3 regions of the Priestia sp. JV24 genome follow, and region 2 is predicted to be linked to each of the others. Evidence: riboswitches for the same ligand, from Rfam matches in the RefSeq annotation. Region 2 holds a riboswitch; each other region holds the start of a gene.

Region 1 (8,087 bases), on a different contig from region 2:
ACGGTCAGTCACTTTTTCGAGCATACGGATATGAATAAACAGCGTCGACATCAAGCCAAGTTTATAAGCTTTGCCTTAGGTGGACCGAATCAATATTCAGGAAAGTCGATGGCCAAAGCACATGCAAATATGAATATTCAACCCGAACATTTTAATGCAATTGCTAAGCATCTTCACGATGCACTTGCTCACTTTAATGTTGAAGAGCCGGATATTGACCAAGCATTAAATAAAGTTGAATCCCTAAGAAATGATATTCAATATAAATAAATTATAAAAAAGAAGGTTACTGTGACCTTCTTTTTTTGTGCTCAAAGCTGTGATGTATGAAGGAAACATGGAAAAGACATCGTAATATGATAAAAATGCAATAGGTAAAAATATTTATCGAAAGTCTGGGAGTGGGAGTATGTCAGCAATTAATGGGAAGCAGTACGTAGAGAGAATTAATCAATTAAAAGCAAATGTATGGGTTGATGGCAAGCTCGTAACAGGCAATATATCAGAACATCCGGCTTTTAAAGGAGCCATTAACAGTCAAGCTAAACTTTATGATTTTCAGCATGATAAAAAAATTAAAGATATCATGACATACCAATCTCCGGATTCTGAGGATTTTTTTGGTACATCTTATTTACAGCCTACAACAAAAGAAGAGTTAAAAAAACGACGAGAGATGACTCAGCAATGGGCGCAATTAACCCATGGTATGATGGGAAGAAGTCCGGATTATATGAATACCGTATTGATGGCTTTTGCATCCTCTGCAGAACTCCTGAGAGGAACAGAAAATTGCTTTCCTGAAAACATCATTTCTTATTATGAATATGTGAGAGAGCACGATTTATCGCTCACTCATACATTCATCGATCCTCAAGTCAATCGAATCCAATTTTATTACGAGCAAAACGACGAACCGATAGCAGCAAAAATAATTGATAAAAACAATGAGGGAATCGTTATTCAAGGCGCGAAACTGCTTGCTACACAGGGTGGAATGACGGATGAGCTGCTCGTACTGTCTTCAGCGGGCATTCAAGGAAAAGAAAAAGGATTTGCTTTTTCGATTCCAAGTAATACAAAAGGAATTAAATTTATTTGTAGAGAATCATTTGCAGGAAAAGATTCGGCGTTTGATTATCCATTAAGTTCTAGATTTGAAGAAATGGATACAATTGTTGTCTTTGACCATGTATTAGTACCGTGGAACCGCGTGTTTTTCTATGAAAATGTAGACGTATCAAATACATTCCTTGCTTCTAGTTCCTTCTCAGCTTTTGCTCTGCATCAAGTAACTTCAAGGAGAATTGTCAAAACAGAGTTTGTATTAGGGATTGTACAATCTCTGATTGAAACCATTAACATTATAGACTATCCGCATGTACGAGAAAAAGCAACAGAGCTTATTATTGCGTTAGAAACGATGAAAGCTCTCGTGATGAAAGCAGAAGAAGAAGCGGAGATTGATCCATGGGGATACATGCGTCCGAATGAAACTACACTTCGTATTGCCGCAAATATATTTTCAAAAACCTATCCTACCTTTACAGAGATTATCCAGATTTTAGGTGCGAGCGGACTAATGGCAATACCAACAGAAAATACGTGCCGCTCATTGGTTAAAGAAGATATTACGCGTTATTTGCAAGCTAAATCGAGAGGGGCAGAAGATCGTATTAAGCTTTTTCGACTAGCGTGGGATTTAACTATGAGTCCGTTTGGTACAAGGGAAACACTGTATGAACGTTTTTTCTTTGGGGAGCCTGTACAGTTAACCAGTTATCTGTACTTATCTTACGATAAAGAGCGCTATGTACAGAGAGTAACCGATTTTTTGAAAAGTTAACGGAGGAAACAAACCTCCGCTGGGTATGATAGTTTCGTTACAAAAACAGCGGAGATGCTTATTGAATAAATTTGAAAAATCTGCAATAATTTTCAGGGAATCATTTCTGTGAAAATACTAAGGAATACTATAAAGATAGGATGTTACAATGAAGCAATTAATCTATTTTGGTTTAGAACAAGCAAAATCTTGTGTTTTTCCTGTTATCATTTTTCTTACATTGGCTATGACAAAAACAATTGAAGTACCATTTATTTCTAGATATGACCTTATTTTATTAGTCTGTCTAGGAACTCAAGTTTTAATGGTGATGTTTAAACGAGAAACGCTTGATGAAGTAAAAGTCATCGCAGTATTTCATTTAATTGGGCTAGCGTTAGAACTCTACAAAGTTCATATGGGCTCATGGAGCTATCCAGAGAAAGCTTTCACTAAAGTCTGGGGAGTTCCGCTGTACAGCGGATTTATGTATGCTAGTGTAGCCAGCTACATGTGCCAAGTGTGGAGAAGGCTTGAATTAAAGCTTACGAATTGGCCTTCTACGTGGGTTGTCAGTATACTAAGTATGGCTATTTACCTTAATTTTTTCACGCATCATTTTATTTACGACTTCCGCTGGTTTTTAAAACTTTTTACTTTACTTATTTTTTATCGAACTTTTGTATATTTTACGGTTAACAAACGTACGTATCGCATGCCTTTAGTATTGTCTTTTGTACTGATTGGCTTTTTCATTTGGATCGCTGAAAATATCGCAACATTTTTCGGGGCATGGCAGTATCCAGATCAACAGCAGCAGTGGACAATGGTTCATATAAGTAAAATTAGCTCTTGGCTTCTTCTTGTGATTATTAGTTTCTTGATTGTTGCTTTACTAAAGCATTTAAAAGAAAATCAAAACCAATTTAAACAAAGGGAGAAATCAAAAGAAACAAATGAAATATATGAAAGATAGAAACATAACTATGTATATGTACATACACACTATTAATATGAAGTGCAGGATCTTTGGAGGCCTATATGCAAGAATATATTTTTTATCTTCCCTATTTTAAATCAGCGGGGAAGACCGTAGCAGTTAAAAATGAAAATGGAGAAAACGTCGGACAGCTTAAGAGAGCGCATAAAAATATGTGGACTAAAAGTATTGATTTTTTAACTCGTGATGGACTTCCAGTTTTAGATTCTATTTCTTGGTTTCCTATCTTCTCCTGCGGCTTAAAGGTACATTTACAAGTTCAATGGGAAGGAAGAACGGTGCTTATTGATCACGTGGAAAAACACCGGTGGGTGATAAAAGAAAATGGAAAAACAGTGGGGTATCTATTAGGGAAAGGAATAATTAAAAACGAAGGGGAACAAGAAATTAGATGGTTAAATAACGTCTACATGTTAAGCAGTCATGAAGCCATAGAGGAAGCGTGTATTTTTAATCAAAAAAGAGAAAAAGTCGCAGAGTTTAAATCAGACCTTTTTCATTTTAAAGAAGGCAAACACTCAATAAGAGTAATAGAAGAACTGCCGGTACCCATTTTTATTGCTTCTTACTATATAACTAATTTTATTATGTTATACATATAATCAGGCGCAGAGTGATTCTGCGCCTGATTTTTATATCATGATTTTACAAATATCATTTGTGAATTCAACGGGATCACTAATAGATAAGCCTTCAATTAAAAGAGCCTGATTATATAATAGATTTGTATAAAGGTCTAATTTTGCTTTATCATTTTCAAGTGCTTCTTTTAAAGAAGCGAACACATCGTGATTTACGTTAATTTCTAGCACTTTTTCTGCTTTTACATGCTGATTGTCAGGCATAGCACTTAAAATTTTCTCCATTTCAATCGTTACTTCACCATCAGCTGATAAGCAAACGGGATGTGTTTTTAAACGTTTAGACGCGCGCACATCTCCTACTTTTCCCGCCAAAGCTTTCTTCATATAGTTAAATAGCTCTTTATTCTCTTTTTCCTCAGACTCATTGAGCTGTTCTTCTTCTGATTCAATCCCCAAGTCACTGCTTGAAACAGATTTAAATTCTTTTTCTTCATACGTCATTAACATTTTAATCGCAAATTCATCGATATCCTCTGTGAAATACAGAATTTCGTATCCTTTATCTGCAACCAATTCTGCTTGAGGAAGTTTTTCAATTCGGTCGTACGATTCACCTGATGCATAATAGATATACTTTTGATCCTCAGGCATGCGCGATACATACTCATCTAGTGTTACGAGCTTTTTCTCTGTAGAAGAATAGAATAAAAGCAGGTCTTTTAACAAGTCTTTGTTGCTGCCAAAATCACTGTAAACGCCGTACTTCAGCTGGCGGCCAAATGATTCATAAAACTTCTCGTACTTTTCACGTTCGTTTTTAAGCAAGCTTTTTAATTCATTTTTGATTTTCTTGCCGATGTTTTTGGCAATCAGCTGAAGCTGGCGGTCTTGCTGCAAAATTTCACGTGAAATATTAAGAGATAAATCTTCAGAATCTACCATACCTTTTACAAAGCTAAAGTAATCCGGAAGAAGATCTGCACATTTATTCATAATTAAGACGCCGTTTGAGTAGAGTTCAAGTCCTTTTTCAAATTCTTTTGAGTAGTAATCAAACGGACTATTTTCTGGAATAAATAAAATAGCATTGTAGCGAATCGTTCCATCCACGTTAATATGAAGGTGAGTGAGCGGTTTATCAAATCCATAGCGTTTTTCTGAATAAAACTGCTCATAGTCTTCTGAAGTCAATTCATTTTTATTTTTCTTCCAGATCGGTACCATACTGTTGATAACTTGTTCTTCTGTATAATCTTCTAGCTCGTTATCAGAACCTTCTTTAGGACGTTTTTCCGTTATGTCCATTTTAATCGGGTAGCGGATAAAGTCTGAATACTTTTTAATGATCTCTTTTAAACGATATTCTTCTAGATACTCATCATATGTTTCATCTTCTGTATTTTCTTTAATTTTTAAAATGATTTGAGTTCCAACCGTTTCTTTTTCGCACCGCTCGATTGTATAACCATCAGCACCAGTAGATTCCCATTTATAGGCTTTATCGCTGCCTAAAGCTTTACTAATCACTGTTACGACATCTGCTACCATAAACGCTGCGTAAAACCCAACGCCGAATTGGCCGATAATCGTGTGCCCGTCCTTTGTTTCATTTTCGTTTTTAAACGCAAGAGAGCCGCTTCTCGCAATTGTGCCCAAGCTGCTTTCAAGCTCTTCTTGCGTCATGCCAATTCCAGTATCCGTAATGGTTAAGGTACGGTCAGCTTTATCTGGTGTTACTTTTATGTAGTAGCTTTCTTTGTTAAAATGCAAGGAGTCGTCTGTTAAAGCTTTGTAATAAATTTTATCGATTGCATCACTTGAATTTGATAGAAGTTCTCTCAAAAATACTTCTTTTTGAGAATAGATGGAATTAATCATCATCTCTAATAATCGCTTTGATTCAGCTTTGAATTCTTTTTTTGACATAAGAAATTCTCCTTTCCAAATAGGGCTTATAAAACAATTAGCACTTGAGTGGATAGAGTGCTAATCACTCTTCTTGTTTAACATGTATTAGGGTATTTGTCAATACATTAGGAGATTCATCAAAGAGATTAAAAATTAGACTGAAAAAAGCAAACTTTTAAAAAAAGGTTGAACGTTCTGAAAGAGTTTGCTAGAATATACTTAATTTCAAAGACTATATGTGACTGGCGAAACGCGGATAACCGTGAGGAAGCATATAGTGACGTAGCCGTTCGCCTGGGCAGAGGTAAGGGATTAATACATATCTCTTACCTCTTTCTGTTTAGGGGGAGAGGATATAGAAGTTATCACATATGTAGGCTAAAAAACCAGACTTTTTAAAAAATTAAAAATGAAGTTCCTTTATCCAAAGGTAAAAACATGTAAAACTACGATGATAATCAGAGGAGAGTACAAAATGAGCACATTAACATTAGAAAAAGTACAAACAATCAAAACTTTAAACAACATTGCACAAAAAGGTCTAAATGTTTTTAATCAAGAAGGTTATCAAATTGACAACGACAGCGAAAATCCAGATGCGATTGTCGTGCGTAGCTTTAACATGCACAGCATGGCATTTGACCAAAATTTAAAAGCTATTGCACGAGCTGGAGCAGGGGTTAATAATATACCGGTGGACGCTTGCACGGAGCAAGGTATCGTTGTATTTAATACGCCAGGAGCTAATGCAAACGCAGTAAAAGAAATGGTTTTAACTACAATTATGGCTTCTTCTCGTAACTTATTTGCTGGAGTTGAATGGACAAAAAAATTAGATGGCCAAGGTGATCAAATTCCTAAATTAGTTGAAGCAGGTAAAAAACAGTTTGTTGGAAAAGAAATCAAAGGTAAAACGTTAGGTGTTATTGGTTTAGGTGCAATTGGTGCTCTTGTAGCAAACGATGCGCTTGATTTAGATATGGACGTAATTGGTTTTGATCCATTCATTTCTGTTAATACAGCTTGGAATTTGTCTCGCAACGTACAGCGTGCAATGTCTCTAGAAGAACTATTTGCAGCATCTGACTATATTACGGTTCACGTTCCATTAACGGACGATACAAAAGGGGTTTTCAATAAAGAAACGTTCAGCATCATGAAACCGGATGTTCATATTTTGAACTTCTCACGCGGTGAGCTTGTAAACGAAGAAGATATGAAAGCTGCTCTTGAAAGTGGAAAAGTTGGACGATACATTACAGATTTCCCAAATCAAAATGTCTTGAACATGAAAAATGTTGTGCCAATTCCTCATCTAGGGGCATCAACTCAAGAATCAGAAGAAAACTGTGCGGTAATGGCAGCACGTCAAGTGAAAAATTTCTTAGAAACAGGAAACGTTAAAAACTCAGTGAACTTCCCGAATGCATCTCTTCCTTACACTGGGAAAAAACGCGTAGCTGCTTTCCATCACAACGTGCCGAATATGGTAGGACAACTTACGCAAGTATTCTCAAACTACAATTTAAACATCGCAGATATGGTGAACAGAAGCCGCGGTGAATATGCGTATACAATGATCGATATTGACAATCAAGTAAGTGACGAGATTGTGCCTGAGCTAGAAGAAAAAATCGGTCAAATTGAAGGAATTATTACAAGTCGTATTATCTAATTTGGTTCCCGTCATATTTTAGTGTTACAGCCCTAACTTAGAAAAGTTAGGGCTGTTTTTACATGGTGTTTACCTCATATCAATTCCTTCATTCTCATAGCATATAGAAATACCTTTAAAGAGGTGAACGTTTTGACAGGAGAACTGATAGGAATTTTGATAGGGTCGCTCATCGCGCTGGCAGGAACATTCATTACGTCTGTCGTAGCTATAGTGATGTCGAAAGAGCAATACAAACAAGAGCTTCGCAAAGCATTTATCCAAAAGAAAGTTGATGCCTATACCCATGTGTGTCAAGTTATTCTAGCTATAAAAAACGATTTACTTACAAAAACTGTTTCTTCAGCTGGCTTAAACTGGACGGCTCAATCTATTAACGAACTAGCAGATGTGTGTATTACGGAAGGTCTATGGATCGATGAAGAAGACAGCAAAAAGCTGGAGGTTCTGCAGAAGCAGCTTTCAAAATTTGTATTTGATGAAATAGAACTGTCTAGACATGATATTCTCACAGCCTGTTATGAAATTGTTGAATATTGTGAAAAAAAGGTAAGGATTCTTCATTCTATGACTACAAAAGAATAGGTGATTACTACTTTAAGAAGTGATAGTAGAAGTATTAAAAAAGCATCGGTCTTAACGATTGTATAAGAAGTGTATGAGCTATTTCATATTTCATACAGTTCTTAACAAACAGTAAGTGTTTATGAAAAGAACTTTGCAGCAGCATACAAAGTTCTTTTTTTATAGCTTGCGTTTTTTCGTTTGATTGTGGATATCACTCAAGAAAAACAAAGCAAGCAAAAGGATAATTCTAACTACACAAGCCATTTGAATGGTATTTAAGGATGTTGATAACTAAGGGATTAAAGCGATAATACATAAAACTAAGCTACCTAGTACAATAGCAAAACGAATAACGAATAACAAAGACGACTGTTATAGAACGAATGCCACATACAGCTGATATACTAATCACTTCTTTGTAGAATGAAATAACTTTTTTGTCCAGGGGATAAGCATGCTTAACATCTCACGTTAATGTCTACATTCACATTATCTTAAGTTTCAATTCATACTGGCTTCATATAAATT
Region 2 (8,087 bases):
AAGCCGCAAACTCTTCAGAGTGTTCTGTATCGTAATCTTTCGTTTCATCTGTATATGCTCGCTTAAGCTGCGATACGTATGAATATAAGTCTGATAAATTAAGAGTAGTGTACTCCACTTCTACTACGGCTTTATTATTTGCATTCGCAATCACATTTGTTTTCACGCTTGCTTTTTCTTTTAAAACATCTTTATACATGTTAAAAAAATCTTTTTTTGCTTTGTCGGTTAAACTGTTAGAAAACGCACCTTTTAATTCCTCATTAAACGCTTTTTTCTGTTCTTCTATGACAGCTGTTTTGTCTGCTGTTACATATTTATCATAGTCTACGTTTTCTTTGTTTAAGTAAAGGACTTCTGTATAAGCTTGCAGAGCTTTTTCTGGATCTTGCAGTTTATTATAGCTTTTCGCGTATTTTTTCGTATCCAGTGTTAATGTCACTTCGTCAATTTCTTCATCATAATCAGATGATTTTGGCTGAAGCCCAATTTTGTACTTTTTATCTTTTTTGACTTCAAAGACAAACGTTAATTTTTTTTGTTTTCCAGCGCCAATCTTGTCAGATGCACTGCTTTCTAGTCCAAGCTCACGACTGTTCACTCCCGTTTTTGGAGACAGCTGTTCATCTCCTTCGTATAAATACACACCGTCGTAATCCGATAAAGATATACTGTTTTTGGAGACATTTTTCACTTTTAAATCAACTTTCAACAGCCCTTTTTCTTCACTTGTAGCTCCTTCATCACTATCTACTAAAATGTAAGAAGCGCTGTCAATGGATGCTTCAATCGCCTTATTTTTAGCCGACGTGGATCCTCCCGTTTCCTTAGAATTGTTGCAAGCCGCTAATACTAGCGTAAGTACAAAAGCTAAAGCCAAAACATTCATTTTTTTCACAGCTGCCTAATCCCCTTTATTTTGTTTTTTTAGAACTTTATCCCAAATAAAGGTTCCCTCTGTATAAATACTTAAACCTTAAAATCTATATTTTTTACAATATTTTGATAAAAACTAAGTCTAAATTCTCCACTCCTCTAAATAAAAAAACACGAGCACGGGCTCGTGTTTTTTTATTTAGATTTAAAATTTTCTTGATTGATTTGTTCAGCTTCTTTCATATATCGGTTAGATTTGCCACTTTTAATTCCCCAGTAATAAAAAGCTAATGATACGCAAGCAATCACTAGCATATCCCATCCGAAAGGCAAAATATTTTTGCCTCCGAATTTTTCGCTTCCTATGTAGGAAATAAAAATCATGCACGCTAAATAGATAAGCATCCAAGCCCCGGTTAAAAATTCTTTTTTAAAGCCCACCCATTTATTTTTCGCTTGGTAATAAAAATAAACAGGCAGGCCAATTGCCATAATAAAGATCACTTCACCTGTAAGTGGCCACCTTGCCCAGTAAAGCGTCAAGGAAGCAAAAACGAAGCCGCATGGCGCAATAACTGATGCCCCTTTTAAATAAAATGGACGGTAAAAGTGTGAAGCCGTTTTTCTTAATGTTATAAGCGCTACAGGACCCATAATATAAGAGATAAGCGTCGCTACTGAGATCACTTCTGCTAAGACACCCCATCCTCTAAATAAAAAGAGAAACAAGAAGCAAGCTGCTAAATTTAGCCACATAGCTGGGCGCGGGACATTGTAAAGTGGATGAAGAGTACCAAATATCTTTGGCAAGTATCCATTTTGCTGCATCCCGTATAACATTCTAGAAGTAGTTGCCGTATATGTAGCACCTGTGCCGGAAGGAGAAACAAATGCGTCTGCGTATAACACAATTGTTAGCCAGTTAATTCCAAGCGCAATCGCTAAATCAGCAAAAGGAGAATTAAAATTCAAATGATTCCATCCATCAGCAATTGATGACGGACTTACTGCTCCGATAAAGACAATTTGCAATATAATGTATACAATTCCTGCAATAAAAATTGAACCAATTACAGCTATCGGAATCGATTTATTAGGTGATTTTGCTTCTCCTGCCATATTTACAGGACTTTGAAACCCATTAAATGCAAACACAATACCTGATGTTGCCACTGCCGTTAAAACACTGGCCCACCCATAAGGGGCAACCCCATGCTCACTTGAAAAGTTTCCACTATGAAAACCAGCAAAAAATAAAGCCCCTGCCGTTAAACCAGGAATAATTAATTTAACAACCGTAATAAATGAGTTTGCTTTAGCAAAGAGATTTACCGTCCAATAGTTCACAAAAAAGTAAACGAATAATAACAAAGACGCAACTGCCAACCCCTTGGATGTTAAAATTCCATTGTCTACCAATTCGTGAGTCCAGCGAGCCCACTTCCACGGCCAAGTACTCATATATTGCACAGATGCAATAGCCTCCACTGTTATCGTTGAAGCGATTGAAATCCAGTTAGCCCAAGCAGCCAAAAAACCAATAAATGATCCGTGTGAATACTGAGGATATTTAACCATCCCCCCTGCTTGTGGAAACATCGCGCCCAGCTCAGCATATGATAGGGCAATGGTCAAAATAACCACCATTCCAATAACCCATGAAAAAATAGCCGCGGGTCCCGCAATTTGAGCTGCTTTCCATGCTCCAAACAGCCACCCTGAACCGATAATCGAACCTATGCCTGTCATGGTTAAAGCAAATGTTCCCATCTTCCTTTGCATATTGCTCATCCAAATCTACTCCTCTTCCCTAGGAAAATAAAAAAAACACTTGCGGAATTTTCTCAAGTGTTTGCCCAGGCGCGCGGCTTATACGCTATATGCTCCCCCATGGTCATCCATGTTGCGCCAGTCACATATAGGAATATATTTTTTATCAGTATATAACATTCATTACTATTACTCAATATACAAAATGTTTACATTACTTTTCTAAAAATAATAAATTATTCGTAAAATTACGAATTAACCTTCTGAAAATCTCTTTTTAATTATAAAAATAACTAAAATCCTAACTTTTCTTGTTGTTTGATTCTTTTACTTCACAAGCAGATTATCTTCTGAAAATTATACTAATATATAATATTCATTTACATAATAAGAATTAACAGCTATATATCCATAGAATTCTTGCACTAGACTCTTTACTTATATACAATATGAAGAAAAGATACTAAAGTGAACTGCCCACCACTTAGCTACGCTTGAAGTGGGAGACTCCTTTTAGGAAAACGTTAAAACCTACATATCATGCACTTCGCAACAAATGAAGTACTTCGAGCAAACTTCTCTGTTTATGCAAGCACAAAACAGGGAAAATTACGAAAAAAGATTGTTAGAGGGATGCTTATGAATTATGCAAATGTAAAAGTTCTTTATTTTGATGACGACGGAACCATTCCAAATCACCCTCGTCTTCCAGTTTTGTTGTATGAACACGTATTTATTAGTAAGAAAGAGAAAGTGGAGAGCATTTTCAATTCTCACAACTGGAAAAACAGCTGGGTAGGCGGTATACATGATTTTCACCATTACCACAGCAATTCCCATGAAGCACTAGGTGTAATTAGCGGATCTGCACGTTTAAAACTAGGTGGACATATGGGAGAAAATATCGTGGTGCATGCTGGTGATGTGCTCGTACTTCCTGCAGGAACAGGGCATATGCGTCTGCAGTCAACTGCTGATTTTAAAGTGGTTGGAGCTTATCCAGAGGGCATGGATTACAATTTACGAACAGGAAAACAAACTGATCGCCCTCACGTATTTGATGAAATTGCACAAGTACCTATTCCTACAACAGATCCTGTTTATGGCGACAAAGGACCATTGACAGAGTGGTGGAACTAGACAAGCACTTATTGTCTAGTTTTTTTATTTGCTCTGTTTTATTCTTTCCATGAATCTCTATTTGAACATACAAATTCTTTTCTTATGATGCAATAGCAATATACTTTATCTCGGCGAAATAAAAAAAACTTCCCGGTCAAAACTAAATTTCTTCTTTTCCGTTCTCTTTTTACTTCAAGAACAACTTCGCTTAGATTATTCCCCTTTTTTTCTTTCATAATTATTTCAAATATACTCTCATCACAAGCTCTTTTTTGTTTTTCTAAAAAAATTTCCATATATTATAACGAAATTTTCAAAAAACTTATTGCTTTACCATGTCAGACTTGCTATCATAGTGAACATTGTTAGATAAATTTTTAGTAGGAGGAGTAAAATTGAATAGAAAATTCATAATTTTTATTTTATTCATCATTCCATTTATTGCTCAATTCGCTTTTTTACCTTTTGTAAATAACATTCATCCAATTATTTTTGGATTACCTCTTTTGCATTTATGGTTATTTTTATGGGTCTTCTTAACGCCTGTGTGTACATTTATCATTTATCGTTTACAAAAATCTTGGGGGGACATTGAATAATGCAAGGAAATTTAACCGCACTTTTAATCACATCAGCAATTGTTCTTGTCGTTATCGCAATTGGCTTTATAGCGGGACGTGACAAATCATCTAGAAGCTCAGTTGAAGAGTGGGCTGTAGGGGGAAGACGTTTTGGAAGCCTGCTCGTCTGGCTTTTAGTAGGAGCAGATTTATATACTGCTTATACATTCCTAGGTCTTACAAGTACAGCTTATCAGGGGGGAAGCATCGCATTTTTTGCTATTCCTTACTCTGTTTTAGCCTTTTTAATTTCATACTTTTTTCTTCCAAAGCTTTGGACTGTTGCTAAAAAGCACAAACTTACTACGCTTGCTGATTATGCCAGAGAACGTTTTAGCAGTAAATTTCTCTCCTCTTTAATTGCTATAGTAGGTGTATTGATGCTCATTCCATATATTGATCTTCAGCTTAGCGGTATTCAAGATACTCTTCGCGTTGCAGGAACTGGCTACATTAACGTAAAAGCAGTCGTTATTCTTTCATTCTTTCTTGTGGCTCTTTATACCTTTTTCAGCGGAATTAAAGGTCCCACATATACGGCAATTATTAAAGATATTTTAGTATGGGCGATTATGTTATTTATGGTTGTTTCTCTGCCAATTGTGCATTTTGGAAGCTGGGGCAACATGATCGACAATGTTGCAAAGGATGCACCTCAGCTATTAACGATCCCAACACAAGGACCTAAAGGCATTCCATGGTTTATTACAGCATCACTCGTATCTGCTTTAGCTTTATTCATGTGGGCCCACGCTGCTACAGGTGTTTTCACTGCTAAAAGTGCAGATTCGCTTCGTAAAAATGCTATTTTCTTACCGCTTTACAATATTGTTTTAATTCTAGTCATCTTCTTAGGATTTATTGCTTATCAAGTATTACCTCAAGATACGACGGATCCTAGATTAGCATTATTAACCTTAATTCAATATTCATATGGCGGCATTGGCCAAGGGTTAGCTTATGCAACGATTGCTCTTGCTTCATTAATTCCATGTTCTATCATGGCTATCGGAGCGTCTAACTTATTTGCAAATAATATATTCAGAGATTTAATTAATCCAAATGTACAGGGTAAAACATTAACAATGGTTACTCGTTCTATGGTTTTCGTTGTTATTGGACTGGCACTTTTATTCGGTTTATTATTCCCTCAAGCACTTGTTTCCCTACAGTTACTGGGGGTATCCGGTATGGTACAAATCTTCCCGGCTATCGTTATCAGCCTGTTCTGGAGAAATCAATCGAAAGAAAGTACGATTGCTGGATTAGTAGTAGGGCTGGTTGTAACGTTTACCGTACATGCCACAGGAAATTCATTTGGTCTTTATGAAGGGTTCTGGGGATTATTATCTAACTTACTCGTAGTTGTTATTTTAAATCCAATCTTTTCGGCCAAAACAAAAGCAGCAAATAACGGCGTGAAAGAAACATTGTTTTCTAAAAGCACTCCGCAAACTGAATTAAAGAAAAACGCATAAAAAAGTTCAGCCAATTGGCTGAACTTTTTTTAGATAATATTCTCTTTTTCAGAAGGGAGTGAAGTAGATTCTCTTTCCCAACATTCGATATTTTGATTGTTTTCTAACGCATCTCTATAAAAGACTGGATTTTTTCCTTCCTTTTTTTGCTGAGTATAGTCATGCAAGGCGGAAAATGCCACTTTCGATAATAGAAAAATAGCAATCAAGTTCACGACTACCATCATCCCCATAAATAAGTCTGCCAAATTCCATACAAGCTGAAGCTGAGCGATCGATCCAAAAATAACCATCGCTAAAACACCTACACGATAAGACCAAAGCCACAACTTATTTGAATTTAAAAACTCAATATTCGTTTCTCCATAATAATAATTGCCAATTAACGTACTAAAAGCAAATAGAAATACCATGATAGCTAAAAACCCTGATGCCCAAGAGCCAATATGGGTACTAAGAGAAGCTTGCGTTAGTTCAATGCCGCTTAGTCCCTGCTTATAGGCGGGGGATAAGAGAACGATAAATGCTGTGCTTGTACAAATCACGAGTGTATCCGTCAAGACACCAAATGCTTGGATAAGACCTTGTTTAACTGGATGACTCGTCACTGCAGTTGCCGCGGCGTTGGGAGCACTTCCCATTCCTGCTTCATTGGAAAACAGTCCGCGCTTTACTCCGTTGATTAACGTTGCACCAATTGACCCCCCAAGCGCCTGTTCAAATCCAAATGCATTTTTCACAATTAGCGATAGAACCGCCGGCATTTGATCAATATTTTTAAAGATAATGAACAGAGCCATTCCAATGTATAAAACGGCTAATACGACCACGATGTATTCCGATATCTTGGCGATGCGTTTGATTCCGCCAAAAATAATTACCGCAAATATAACTGTCATAATAATCCCAACCAACAATCGGCTCGTTCCAAAAGAGTTCTCAAATGCTAGCGTAATCGTATTAGACTGCACAGCGTTAAACACCAGGCCAAATGATAGTGTAATGAGTACAGCAAATAGCCCGCCCATCCACCTTTTATTTAACCCTTTTTCCATATAATAAGCGGGTCCTCCTCGAAACCCGTTTGATCCTTTTACTTTATAAATTTGAGCGAGTGTACTTTCTACAAAACTTGATACTGAACCGATAATGGCAATAATCCACATCCAAAATACAGCACCCGGGCCACCAAGTGCAATAGCAATCGCTATCCCTGTAATATTTCCCGTTCCTACTCGAGCTGCCATGCTTATGCAAAAAGCTTGAAACGGAGAGACTCCTCCACCTTTAGCCGCTCGTCCTTCTTTCAAAACAAGTACCATTTCTTTCAACATGCGAAACTGCAAAAAACGAGAGCGAATCGTAAAATAAATACCAATTGATACAAGTAAAATAATTAATAAATTCGACCAAAAAAAATCATTGATGACGCTAATCACACTTTCGACTGCTTGTTGCATGCCTATCACCTCATTAAAAAATTTGGTAGAACAAATGCACAACATGAAAGTTTTTTCTCTTGGTGTTTATATTATTGAAGCGAATGAAGAGTACGTAAATAGACTAAAAAATACTCAAATCCCATTCTTTTGCGATTTTTTTTAGCAGCGTAACGCCTTTTACGCTATTCCCGTACTCATCAATAGCTGGACTGTATATTCCGATACCGCATCCGTCTGGAAATGGAGACTGCTTTTTCGTATTAGGTGGCACCAATGACATGATTCCTCCCGATACACCGCTTTTAGCTGGCATACCAACAAATGCCGCAAACTTTCCTGAAGCATTATACATACCGCATGTAAGCATGAGCGCTTTTGTTAATTTAGCTACTTCTTTTGGAATTACTTGTTTGTGAAATACTGGATGATATCCGTCTAACGACAGAATTAATCCAATCAGTGCAATATCTTCAGTCGTTACTTCAATTGAGCACTGCTTTAAGTAAACCTCTAGAACCTCCTCTACTTCTCCTTGTAAGTAATTCGTTTCTTTTAAATAGTAGGCAAGCGCACGATTTCGATGAGACGTTTGCCATTCTGATTCAAAGACCGTTTCATTAATAAGTGGTGTTTTCCCCGTAAGCATTGTTATCACATCAAACAAATAGCTTAATTTTTCTTTTGCCGTCTCCCCAGATAAAAGAGATGAAACCGTTAAAGCACCGGCGTTAATCATAGGATTGAACGGCTTTCCTGGTTTATGCATTTCCAGTCTTATA
Region 3 (8,087 bases), on a different contig from region 2:
TTTAACATGAGGTTCAATATGGCTTTTCATAGATTCTATTTCGTATACAATCAGCTGACCAGTCTTTTCATTAAAGCTTTTCACTAGACCGCCTTTCCCTTTTCCTGTGATCCAAGTCAGACCATCTAGTTCTTCTTCATTCAAAAAACCAATCATTTTGTTTGTTTTCCCTTTAATTATGGCAGCACCCGCAAATTTGATTTCTCCATTTGCTGATACTATATTTTGCAACAGAAAACTAGACCGTGATTGGATCTTGCTCTCCAGTTTAATAAGCGGCATAGGAGGTAAAATTCTCGTTGTTCGATAGGGGTTTTCTACCATTGCAGACAAACGAAATGCTGGGATCTCTCCTGCTGTTTTTGATTCGAGTGTGTCGCTTGCTCTTCCTTTACTAATAAACATCAGACAACTTGGTCTAAAATCATTGTCCCGAAGACTTTGATCCACTAATTGTTCCAAACTATACGATCGTGCAAGGGCCTCACCGATAACCATCACTTTCATATGGGGACTAGTTAAGGAGTATCACTTCTTAAAGATAATTCACGAAGCATTTGAAAAGCAGAATCTCCTGTTTCAGACACATTCACATAAGATTTCTGTTGAGGACCTCCTTGTTTAGTGGTTGAACTTGCCACTTGTGGGGTGATAAGTTGATAGGTTGACGTAATCAGGTTCTTTCTCGCATATCCCCCTCCTTGTTCCTCAAATTCTTTTTCAATCATGGACTCCTTCCCCTTATCGAGCGCCACACCTACCCCTAAACTTCTTTCTTCAATTTCATGACTACTCCAGCAGCCCGTCAGAGGAACGAGCAAAAAAACAGAGAGAAAAACCAATAAGAACTGTACGTGATTAAAGGTTTGTTTCATACTTTCTCCCCTTTACTTTTGAAATAATGAGAAGCAGCAGCGGCAAAAAGCCAAATAAAACTAAGGCAGCGTTGCCAACCATATCCCCTACTTTAAATACATCATTGATGTTTTTGGGGATCATGGAAATAAGATAAATAACGGGAAGCACGCCATACATAAATGGATGAATGTTCTTTTGGAAAAGTTGAGATAGTCCTAATGAAGCAGCGTAATGGTTAACAGTAAAAGAAGTAAACATTTGCATAATCCATACCACCAGCAACAGAGAATCAAAGCGTTCAAATATTAACCCAGTTAATTCATAACTTCTTATTAAATCAAGCGTAGGCCACGTTCTCGTAACCACTCCATCTACTGAGAACGCTCCGATAACCATCACGACGGTAATAACATAAAGAAGTAAAGGAATCGCAGTACCAATCAGTACAGCTTTTACTGCTTTGTTTGGTTCTTTCATGAATGCCAATATTAAAAGCATGATTTCAGGACCCGTGAATGCAAGAGCAGTTGTTTTTATGCCTTTTAGCACCGGTGTGATACCTAAACCTAGTACCGGGCGCAGATTGTCTACTTCAAATATTTTGATACTCATAAAGGCAACAAGTAAAAAAAGAATAACCGTAATAGGTAATATAATCTCAAATAGACGAGCGATTGGATTTATCCCCCCTCTGATTAGGTAGAGACTTGCCCACATAAAGGGCATAATAATAGCCCATTTAGGGGTTCCTTCCAACAATAGATATCCTGTTACTTCTGCCAATGAACGGGCATGAAACCCACCAAGTACTAAAAAATAACCTATTATGAAGAAACTAAATAACTTGCCCATCCATTTCCCTACAATTTCTTGGCTGTATTGATAAAAGGTTTTTTCAGGGAAGCGTTGACTTAATTTCACCATAATTACTCCTGCTATCATGGCAATTATTCCGCCTAAAATAACACTTAACCAAACATCTGGTGTTTTTACTTGTTCCGCAACTGTCCGGGGCAAGGTAAGAATTCCTGTTCCAAGTATAAAATTGATAACAACTACAGTTGCTTGAGGTGTCGTAATACGATCGTTTGAATTGATCATTACCCACAGTTCACTTCCTTTCATCATAAGCTACCCTTTTCGTAAGGCTGTTTCAATTAGGATTCTGCTGAAAAATCAGCCATCAATGATGACAAAATATGTTTATCAATAAGATCTTTATCTGATGGCCCTTCAACGAAGACAATACATGCTCGAATGCCGGTACGTCCTATAATAAACTCCCTAAAATGAACTTCAGAGTTATGACCAATTTCTTTTCTAACTTCCTTTACATTTGAATTGAAATCACGTGTAAATGGATTAGCTGAATTTTTAGATACAGATTCCTGTTTGTTTTCATTTTCACCACTCTTCCTCTGAAGTACGAGTCCAATTAAACAATCTGCAGATTATATATAGGATGAAAAATGCCATTAACGCTTGCATAAAAACTTGCCACTCTGGAAGATAGGAAACCATTGATTTCTCCATACTAATCACCCTATTTATCTTTATATTAAGGAGGATCTAGACACAAACACCCTTAAAATATCGTTATTTACTCCATGGGAAATTCTTTTATTTACCAGGTAGTATTATTCTTCAGTTTATTTCTTATACAAAGGGAACTTAATCCGATTTGAATATAGGAAAAATTTATGAAAAGAAGCCTTTGCTCTTGTTGAGCAAAGGCTTCTTTTGACGAGTGTCTTCTATATTATATTGTTTTTATTAAGATACAGATTTTAATTTCTTTGTTAAACGTAAAAAAGTTTCTTTATCTTTATTCTTTAAGGAATGATCAATTTCCTCGAGGATTTTACTTCTTTTAAAGTCATTCATCATTTGATCCAAAAACAATTCAGCCAACATTTCATCACGTAAATTTGGATCAACCCGATCCATTCCGTTAAGTACATTATTTTCCATAAAACGTCAACCCCTTTATCTTTTCTCTTTTGCAAACAGTATTCCCTTTTGAACTCTTTTTATGCAAGGTTGATAGATGAAGTGAGATATAGAATAATATGTAATATGCGTAATTACCCTCCTATATTCTTTTTAGATATTTTTCATATGTCTTCAATTAGCCGAAAAAAGATAAAAATTAAATTATGAAGATTAATGTTTTATTATCTATACTTAGCGACAACAAATAATAATTACTCATCCACAACTATTAATACATGGTTATTGATTGGATTAGCTTTGACATTAATTTTTGCATTTTTAAGTCCTAAAAATGCATGGAAAAAAATCGTACTAACCGTTGTTACAATAGCAATTGTACTATTTTTATTTATTGCTATTGCGTTTGGAATATCAGGTCTATAAAAAATACAGTTGTAATTTACATAATCATCATTTCAGGAACAAAAAAAGAATTACAGAATAGTTCCTTGTTCACTCCCCATAATCAATTAGTGTTATATGAATAGATATAATATAATAAGAACAAAAAAGGGAGAAATATCCAATATGAAAAAGCTTTTTTGGAGTTGGGGAATCCTTATTGTGGTTATTATTTCTCTAGCTGTTGGTATACCTAGAATAACAAGTAATGAAGCAAGTTCTTTGAGTTCGCCAGAAAAGAAAAAGCAAGTGAAACAACTTGAAAAAGAGTTTCATCAATGGTCACTTAGACCACTGGATAAATTCATGGTGCAAGGTTATGAGGTTAAACCCAATGGACACCAATGGGACTCAGTAAAACAAAATTCAGTTAAAAATTACCGTGTTACCTATTACACATTTTTTGGAATCCGTTATGTAGAAGGGGAAATGGGGAGTTAGTAGAACGAGAGGTAAATTTTTATGATTAAAAAATATGTACTGACTATATTGCTATCCTCAATTTGCTTATCTTTATTGTATTTAATTACTGAATACGGAGTGGAAGATCTTGTTTCACCTGCATTGCCAGTTAGCATAATTATAAGCACAGTAGTTTACGTCATTTTATATACAGTTTTTGGACTACCTACATCCCTGCTTTTAACTAAAAAGTTACCCAGATTCAGTATAATAAGTTTACTGTGCTATTTATTGATATCTTCTATTGTTTACTATATTTTTTATACTTTAACATATAACCTGACTTCATTTATAAAAAACTATGAGGTCTATATTTATATAGTTAGTACATCAATCATTTATTGGTTTTGGGACACTATTCTAGTCTCAAAACCTAGTTAGTAAAAACAAGTATTTTTCCTATTTTCAAGTTGTATATACATATACATGGTTAGTTTACATAGTGTGCGTTCCAGGAACAAAAAACAGCCTTTGAAAGGCTGTTTTTTTCTTTGAAAAGTTATTTATTAGATTAAAATATAATTTTCTTTACTTCTTTTAATGTAACGAATCTGCCGCCTAGAATATTATTATGATGTTCTACTATTTTTGAAGCTGAAAGCACAGCCGTATCAAATGTGCTATGAGCATCTTTTACTAAGATATTCTCGTTATACCCTAAGCTATATGCTCTTCTACAAGTAGTATCTAAACAAAATTCAGTTTGCATCCCTGCAATGACTAATTTTCCAATTTCAAGTTCCTGAAGTTTTTTATGTAGAGTTGTTTGATAAAATGCGTCCCAAGAAGATTTTTGAATAACTATGTCTGTTGGTAAGGGGCTAACATCACGATGGATTTCCCATGTGACTTTTCCTTCACTAAGCATACTATTATAACTAGGGTCTGTATGCTGGATATAGATAATTGGTACATTAGATTGGTGCGCTTTTTCCCTTAGATAAGTAATATTTTGAAGCACTTGCTGTTCATTCCATAAAGGTCCACCTTCATAAGAAAACATGATGTTTTGAACATCGATAAGCAACAAAGCTGTTTTTTTACTCATTTCATTGTATCCCCCTATTGATTTTTGTGGTAAAAAATCCAAAATAATATTATATCAAATTAAAATCTTATATTATATAACTCGAACTTACGAAATCTATCCTTCTTCGAAATGTATATAATATGAACCCATAACCAATATAATACTGCTTCTAGGAAGTGTATATACTTAAATAAAAATCTTATTTTTAATTCACCAATCTAACATAAATGTTAAAATATGTATAAAAGAGTGGAGGAGAATTACATATGAGAAAAGATTTCAGCAATCCGGCTTTAATTATTATCGATATTCAAAGGGCTTTTGAAGATGAAAAGTGGGGGATAAGAAATAACCTCAATGCTGAAGACAATGTTCAAGTCCTTTTAAAAACATGGAGAGAAAAGAAATACCCAATTATACATATTCAGCACTTATCCGATAACGACCATTCGATTTTTCATCCTAGTAAACCAAGTTCAGATTTTAAAGATGTTGCAGTCCCAGCTGAAAATGAACCAATCTTTAAAAAGAAAGTAAATAGTGCATTTATAGGTACTGGACTGGAAAAACATTTAAAAGAAAACCAAATAGAAAAGGTTGTAATAGTAGGGTTAACAACTCCACATTGTGTCTCAACTACTACTCGAATGAGTGGTAAATTCGGATTCGAAACGTACTTAGTATCAGATGCAACAGCTGCATTTGCAATAAAAGGGGCAGACAATACGTATTATTCAGCTGAACAAATACATAACGTGTCACTAGCTACTTTAGACAATGAGTTTGCTACAGTTTTAACCACAAAAGAATTACTCCAAAATTTAGCCGAAGAAATAAAGGCTTAATACTTTTGTTTTAACTATATACGATATACAGAGTTAGTTAACCCCACACAAATTATTGAAAAGGTCATAAAAGAGCCAGTTCCCTTATAAGGTCTTGGCTCTTTTGGGCTAATTATATTTAATTCATACCTCAATGATGGAATACACGTATGCCTGAATGCGCCATGATCATTCCATATTCATTTGCTGCCTGTGTAACTTGTTCATCTCGTAAAGAATTTCCTGTTTGAACCACATACTTAACGCCAGTTTGAGCTGCACGATCGATATTATCACGGAAAGGTAGAAAAGCATCAGATGCATAGGAAACGCCTTTTAATCCTTTTAGCCATTCTTGTTTTTCACTCTTACTTAGCCTAGCAGGGACCTCTTCAAAACACTGTTTCCATTGTTCATTTTCTACCTCAGTAATATCATCATTCAGCCATCCATCAATTGCATTGTTCACTTCTACACGAGAAATGCCTTCTTTGAATTTCATGTTAAGGACCCTTGGATGTTGCCTTAGCCACCAGTTATCAGCTTTTTCAGCTGCCAACCTTGTACAATGAATACGAGACTGTTGTCCAGCACCAATTCCAATTGTTTGGCCATCTAAGGCGAAGCAAATAGAGTTTGATTGTGTATATTTCAATGTAATAAGAGCAACAAGAAGGTCTCTCTTTGCATGATCAGGGATATCACATTGAGTCGTAACAATATGATTAAAAACTTCTTTCCCAATCTGTACATCATTTCTTTGTTGTTCTAGCGTAATGCCAAATACCGTTCTTTTTTCAATTGGATCAGGTACATAGTTTGGGTCAATCTCTAAAATAAGATATTTTCCTTTCTTTTTCTGTTTCAAAATCTCTAATGCTTCTTGAGTGTAGCTTGGTGCAACAATCATATCAGAAACCTCTGTTTTGAGGAGAGTAGCTACAGTTATATCCACTTCATCACTAAAAACAGCACAATCTCCAAATGAAGACATCCTATCTGTCCCACGTGCTCTTGCATAAGCAATCGCTAAAGGAGACAAATCTAAGCCTTCAACAAAATAGGATTCAGTAAGTGTCTCATTTAGTGGAGTATACACAGCTGCACCTGCTGGACTTACATGTTTAAAAGATGTAGCTGCAGGTTGACCAGTGGCCTGTTGAAGCTCTCGAACCAATTGAAAAGCATTTAATGCATCTAGAAAGTTAATATAACTCGCTTCTCCATTTAAGATTTTAATAGGTGTGTTTTCTGCATTGTAAACTTTTGCTTTACTTTGATTTGGATTCATTCCGTACCGTAAACCAATCTCTTTCACTTAAAAAATCCCCTTTCTAAATAAAAAAAGTATTTGAACTCATGTTCAAATACTTTGCCCAGGCGTACGGCCGTTATCTATGTGCTTCCTCATGGTTCTCCATGTTTACGCCAGTAACACATAGTCTGTTTTATAAGAAAATTGTACATAATAAAAGTCATTTTAACAATAACTTTATCCAAATTTTTCTTTTTTGATTATATATCATATATAAATCTAATTTACATAACAGGTATTTTCGGGACAAATCTACTCATGCAATATCCTATTGCAAAGTTGCTATGTAAAGGTTGCATAGCTCTTGAAACCTTTGAACAAACTACCTAAGACGCTGCGAAGCTTCTAATTGGAAATCCTCACTACTTTCTTTAGTTCACAACATGCTTCATGAGAAGACTACTGATTCCTGTTCAGTAGTTTTTTCGTTTTTCAACCTGTATACTCTACACAAAGTTAGTTAACATAATGTCTCTTCCGGTACACATATAAAAAACGAGTCCTTTATACATAAAGACTCGTTAGCTTTTCCATTTTCTCATTTATGTATTTTTTTTATACATCATTGATACACCTGTCTTTTTATTAAAAGGACGAGCCACATCGATGTATAACAAATGTATCTTTTATACATTTGTTATCTTTAAAAATTTAAAATTTAATCCTCTACAAGTTCGAATACCTCTGTAAATATTTTCATAAAGTAAACCTCTAACAAATCACCCAATTTACTGCCCAGCTTTAGATATTCATTATCAGCTTGTTCTAGGACATTGCAAAAATCTTCTTCTGCTATTTCGTCATTTTCTAAAGCTTTATATAAGTTCCACAACTTTTCACCATATTCTTGCTCAATCAGTGAATAATCATGAGCATTAATGTCTTCAAGAATACTCGTCAATTCCCTAAAGTAATTATCTACACCTATCTCATCTATATACCATGAAGACCAATCAAATAGTTTTTCATGTCCCCCACTCTCAAGTTCAGAATAATAATCAAAAACTATATATACTTTATTGGCAACCTGGTTTTCCGTTGGAAATTTGTATTCCCCCATCAAATCGACAACCGCATTCCAGATATCATCAGCTTTCAATATTTTACTTTTGTTTAATTTATATTTCAATGACTAGATCCTCCACAAATATAATAAGATATCCTCTGTACCAATTGTAACAGAATATTTATCTAAAAATATTGT

What was found. A riboswitch is a leader RNA that binds a small molecule or an ion and turns the genes downstream of it on or off. The one in region 2 is predicted to bind ZMP and ZTP.
Region 1: it holds a riboswitch for ZMP and ZTP, as region 2 does, so the genes downstream of both, OK414_RS12350 (phosphoglycerate dehydrogenase) here and OK414_RS03960 (APC family permease) in region 2, are expected to answer to the same signal.
Region 3: it holds a riboswitch for ZMP and ZTP, as region 2 does, so the genes downstream of both, OK414_RS15135 (phosphoribosylaminoimidazolecarboxamide formyltransferase) here and OK414_RS03960 (APC family permease) in region 2, are expected to answer to the same signal.

Annotation. Positions count from the first base shown of each region.
Region 1 covers NZ_JAPCIN010000015.1:588,881-596,967, forward strand. Annotated here, with positions in the region: gene OK414_RS12325 (group I truncated hemoglobin) at 1-270, shown strand, start outside; gene hpaB (4-hydroxyphenylacetate 3-monooxygenase, oxygenase component) at 410-1,846, shown strand; gene OK414_RS12335 (DUF817 domain-containing protein) at 1,995-2,801, shown strand; gene OK414_RS12340 (hypothetical protein) at 2,867-3,427, shown strand; gene htpG (molecular chaperone HtpG) at 3,458-5,335, opposite strand; ZMP/ZTP riboswitch at 5,546-5,624, shown strand; gene OK414_RS12350 (phosphoglycerate dehydrogenase) at 5,793-6,992, shown strand; gene OK414_RS12355 (hypothetical protein) at 7,116-7,577, shown strand.
Region 2 covers NZ_JAPCIN010000010.1:207,219-215,305, reverse strand. Annotated here, with positions in the region: gene OK414_RS03965 (DUF5105 domain-containing protein) at 1-889, opposite strand, end outside; gene OK414_RS03960 (APC family permease) at 1,072-2,667, opposite strand; ZMP/ZTP riboswitch at 2,724-2,802, opposite strand; gene OK414_RS03955 (cupin domain-containing protein) at 3,187-3,786, shown strand; gene OK414_RS03950 (DUF3311 domain-containing protein) at 4,164-4,367, shown strand; gene OK414_RS03945 (sodium:solute symporter family protein) at 4,367-5,866, shown strand; gene OK414_RS03940 (alanine/glycine:cation symporter family protein) at 5,896-7,326, opposite strand; gene OK414_RS03935 (glutaminase) at 7,430-8,087, opposite strand, start outside.
Region 3 covers NZ_JAPCIN010000020.1:27,147-35,233, forward strand. Annotated here, with positions in the region: partial or broken gene OK414_RS15105 (Ger(x)C family spore germination protein) at 1-875, opposite strand, end outside; gene OK414_RS15110 (spore germination protein) at 859-1,986, opposite strand; gene OK414_RS15115 (IDEAL domain-containing protein) at 2,632-2,829, opposite strand; gene OK414_RS15120 (hypothetical protein) at 3,379-3,693, shown strand; gene OK414_RS29975 (UPF0715 family protein) at 3,715-4,095, shown strand; gene OK414_RS15125 (cysteine hydrolase family protein) at 4,226-4,762, opposite strand; gene OK414_RS15130 (cysteine hydrolase family protein) at 5,011-5,589, shown strand; gene OK414_RS15135 (phosphoribosylaminoimidazolecarboxamide formyltransferase) at 5,720-6,886, opposite strand; ZMP/ZTP riboswitch at 6,936-7,014, opposite strand; gene OK414_RS15140 (hypothetical protein) at 7,542-8,012, opposite strand.